Regions from separate parts of the Shinella sp. HY16 genome, predicted to be linked through region 1. Evidence: riboswitches for the same ligand, from Rfam matches in the RefSeq annotation. Region 1 holds a riboswitch; the other holds the start of a gene.
What was found. A riboswitch is a leader RNA that binds a small molecule or an ion and turns the genes downstream of it on or off. The one in region 1 is predicted to bind cobalamin.

Region 1 (2,198 bases):
GGGGCGATCAGCCGTCACTTCGCGAGGCCAGCCTTCTCGATGGCGTCGGCAAGCACCTCGATGCCCTCGATCGTGCGGATCGTCGGGTTCATCGCCTGGGCGTCCATATCGACGACATGGCCGTTCTTCACGGCCGGCATCAGGCTGGCGACGGGATCTTCCTTGAGAAACGTGTGCTTGACCGCGACGTCATCGGCAGGGAAGCGGCGGCGCTCCATCTTGCCGGCAACGATGATGCTCGGATCGGCCTTGGCGACGGTTTCCCAGCCGACCGTCGGCCATTCCTCGTCGCTCTCGATGACATTGCGGATGCCGAGCGCCGACATAATGTAGCCCGGCGCGCCGTTGCGCCCGGCGACATAGGGGTCGATGTCGAGTTCGGCGCTGGAGAACCAGAAGACGGCGGAAAGCTTGCCATCCGCCGAAGCGATCTTCTTGCGCGCCGCGTCTTCGCGCGCCTTGAGGTCGGCGATGACTTTCTCGCCCTGATCCTGCACATCAAAGATCTGCGCCAGTTCGCTGATTTCCTTGTAAATCAGCTCCATCGTGAAGACCGTCTTGCGCACCCCGTCGCCACCACCGGAATTGTCCTTGCCGATGCAATCGGCCGGCGAGGTGTAGACCGGGATCTTCAGTTCATCGAACTGCTCTGGCGTCGCGACGATGCCCTCCGGACCGACATGCCACTGGAACTGCGCCGTCACGAGGTCAGGCTTCTTGGCGACGACGCTCTCGAAGCTCGGATCGTTGTCGGCAAGGCGCTCAACCTTGGCGTTGGCATCCTCGTAACCCGACAGCACCGGGCCGATCCAGACCGCCGTGCCGACCATGCGCTCGCCAACGCCGAGGAGATACAGGATTTCGGTCGAGCTCTGGCCGAGCGAGACAGCCCGTTCCGGCGCCTTCTCGAAGGTGACCTTGCGGCCGCAATTTTCCAGCGTCAGCGGATACTGCGTCGCGGCCGCCTGAGCGGCGCCCGCTGACAGGGCAAACACGGCGGCACCGGCCAGCGCGGAAACGAGGGATGCGGCGCGCACGGCCGCAGGCAGAATGGTCATGGGTTTCTCCCGAATGAAGGAAAGCGTGCGGGCTCAGCCGAGGCGCCGATGGCGGCGAATCGAGTGCGGTCGGGAGAAAACGAATGAAATTCTGCCGTTGCCGGCAGCCAGGGTCGTCATGGCGTCTCCTGTTCCGGGCATCCCCGCCCGTGACTTGGATTTTTTACGACGACGGCAGGTCTCCTGGCTCACGGATATCTGCTGCCTGTCTGCCTTCCCGCGGAAAACCGCAGTGGCATGACGCGAAAACGCGTCCGAGGACAGGCGGCAATCCGCCTACAGTTGCGGGGGCAGCCACGGAATGGGTCCCTGTTGGGTCGTCCGCACCGTGTTCCCTATTAATCCCCTCGGAGTCATCCTTCGGGGAACCGTCGATCCATCCTTAGTCCGCCGCGCTCGGCAGCGTCAAGGCGCTCAGCTCTCGAAATCCCCGAAGACATCCTGCAGGCGGGTGAGCGTATCGACGCGCTCGCTCACCTCGTCGCCCTTGAGCACGATGATGTTGCTGAGCATGAGGTCCATGACCGCCGTCATGGTGGCCGCGCCATCCCAGAGCGGCCCGTGCGAGCCTGGCACGACGAGGCAGACGTCGGAAACCTCGGGCCCCCAGGGGCAGAATTCATCGGTCAGCAGCACCACCTTGACGCCGGCCCGCCGGGCCTCCAGCGCCAGCGGCCGGGCTTTTGCCGCAAAGCGGCGCACGTCATGCAGGAAGAGCAACCGGCCCTCGACGGAGCCGTCGAGCAGTTCCGCATAGGTGCCGTTGAGGCCGTCGACGAATTGCACGCGCGGGCGCGTATAGGAAAGCTGGCTGGCGAAATATTGCGCGATGCCGCGTACGTTCTGATAGGCGGCAACGTAGACCTCGCTCGCGCCGATCAGCGCGTCGATCGTCTGCTGCCATTCCGGCGCGCTGGTGATGGCATAGATCTGGCCGAGATTGTCGATCTGCTGCTGGATGAGGCCGGCGAGGAGCTTTCCCTCCTTGCGGTCCTGTTCCAGCGAAGCGACTTGGGCCTTGACTTCCCAGGCCGGATTGGAGCCGCCGCGGCGCAGCTCGCTCTTCAACTCGTCGAGGCCGTCAAAGCCCATGCGGCGCAGATAGCGGCCAATGGTCATCGGCGAGACCTGAAGGCGCTG
Region 2 (2,198 bases), on a different contig from region 1:
GTACCATTCGACGAACTGCATGACGCCCCCCTCGTCTTCCGGCGAATAGGGGCCGGGCTGGTAGGCCGGCGAGCGGATGCCGAAGGCGTTTTCCTCGACGATGCGGCGGTCCTGGTCGTTGGTCTCAGTCCAGACATGGGTGAGCTCGTCAAGGCGGTAGTCGACGCCCTCGACCGCGTCCTTGCTGACCAGCCATTTCGTCGTGACCTGCGTCAGCTCCGGCCCAAGCGGCAGAACGCGGAAGGTGATGGCATGGTCGGCGAGCACATGGTTCCAGGTCGTCGGATAGTGGAAGAGCAGCAGCGTGCCGATGTGGTTTTCCAGCACGTCGTTCGACAGCGGGCGGTTGACGGCGCGGGCGCCGGACATCGTGTAGCTCTCGGCATCCTGGATGAGCGGCATGCGGGCCGCGCGGAACTGGCCGGTCGGCGACATGCGGAATTCGCTCGGCAGGCCCGCCGCCTCGCATTTTTCCCAGTGCGCGGCGATGACGGGATCGTCCTTGGCGCCCTGCACGCCGGTGGCGCTCGGCGCCTCGGGATAGGTGCGGCAAAGCTCGGGATGGTTGGCGGCGCAGTGATAGCACTCGCGGTTGTTTTCCCAGACGAGCTTCCAGTTGCCCTTCTCGACGATCGTGCTTTCGAAGGCGACCTTGGTCTCGCCGAGGCGGTGACGGGCAAGATAGGGCTCGACCAGGCTGCGGAAGGCGGAAAAGTCCGGCGCCTCGTTTGCAAGGCAGATGAAGATGTATCCGCCGACGGTCTCGCAGTGCACGCGCTTCAAACCGTGCTGGCTCTTGTCGAAATCCTCGGCCATGTGGCGGGCGAAGAGCAGCGAGCCATCCAGTTCGTAGGTCCACTGGTGGTAGGGACAGACGAGCTTGGCCGAGGCCCCCTTGTGCTGGGTGCAGACGCGCGAGCCGCGGTGGCGGCAGGAATTGTGCAGGGCGCGCACGGTCCCCGTGCGGTCGCGGGTGATGACCACGGGATAGTCGCCGACCTGCACGGTAAAATAGTTGCCGGCCTTCGGGATCTCGCAGTCATGGCCGATGAACAGCCAGTCGCGATACCAGATCGTCTCGAGATCGAGCCTGTAGTGATCGGGGTCGATGTAGAAGGCCTGCTCGAGGCTGTGGCCCTCGCGCCGGTTCTTGAGCTTGCGGAGCACGTCGCTGCTGATGTCCATGCCGGATCCTCGATATCCTGTTGGGGATGAGGCGCACGGAAGGAGACGGCATCCGGGCGCGGGGGCGCCGGACTGCACGCTTCCCGGCCGCCCGCCGCAGCCAGTCACGATCATTCCCAAGGCTGGTTTCCGGGCTCAGGAGCGTCCGTCAGGACCGTCGCGGCGCCTTCCCGGACTTTCTGTCCAGTGGCGTCTCGCCGCGCGTTTCTCCTACACCGTTGCGGGGGCAGCGCCGGATTTCAACCGGCTTCCCAATTCTCCGCTCTTCGTCAGAACGGCACCTCGAGTGTCCTTATCTAAACGCAAGACCGGGCAAACGACATGTCAGTTAGCGACATGCCATTCCGATTTGGCGACAGAGATAAAATGGGCAGAGGCAAGCCAACCTCAGGCCTAATTGCATATATTTCAATCAATTATGCAAAGGAAACGAGCAACATGAATACCCTTTGGGCCACCTGGCCTGCCCGGTGACACAATTGTCATATTGCGACCCCTCCGGAACCTTTGGAAAAAGCGGGGGCGGATTGGCAAGGAATGCTTAACGCCGTTTCCATAAACTTCATCGCATCGGGGCGCGAGGATGGAGTGCCGACGCGTGCAGCAAACCAAGTTCCGTTACTACGACGCAGTCGCCTACAAGCGCGCGAACCAGCCGAAATCGGCCGCCCATACCGAGTTCCTGCGCACCGGCCGCATCGACCGGAATGTCAGCTGGAGCCCGAACGAGAAGCGCTACCTCAGCTACCAGGAAGTGGCCGAGCGTACCGGCCGCAAGCTGGAGAATGCCGGCAGCGTCACGCATGACCGCATCAACGGCTTCCACCAGTCGATCCGCTTTCCCAAGCTGATCTTCCACCGCACGCTCGCCCAGACACCGCATCTCGGCTATTGCCACATCACCGTCGCCAATTCCCGCTTCGCGGAATTCGAGAATGTGCAATGGGCCTTCTACATGGCCAATTTCTTCGCCGAGATCGGTGAGGAGGAGCAGTTCTTCGCCGACATCTCGA

Region 2: it holds a riboswitch for cobalamin, as region 1 does, so the genes downstream of both, K0P03_RS03745 (aromatic ring-hydroxylating oxygenase subunit alpha) here and K0P03_RS28175 (ABC transporter substrate-binding protein) in region 1, are expected to answer to the same signal.

The regions. Positions count from the first base shown of each region.
Region 1 covers NZ_JAHYXL010000003.1:384,791-386,988, reverse strand. Annotated here, with positions in the region: gene K0P03_RS28180 (FecCD family ABC transporter permease) at 1-18, opposite strand, end outside; gene K0P03_RS28175 (ABC transporter substrate-binding protein) at 15-1,058, opposite strand; cobalamin riboswitch at 1,215-1,446, opposite strand; gene K0P03_RS28170 (MurR/RpiR family transcriptional regulator) at 1,473-2,198, opposite strand, start outside.
Region 2 covers NZ_JAHYXL010000001.1:763,317-765,514, reverse strand. Annotated here, with positions in the region: gene K0P03_RS03745 (aromatic ring-hydroxylating oxygenase subunit alpha) at 1-1,185, opposite strand, end outside; cobalamin riboswitch at 1,289-1,485, opposite strand; gene K0P03_RS03740 (DUF6656 family protein) at 1,784-2,198, shown strand, end outside.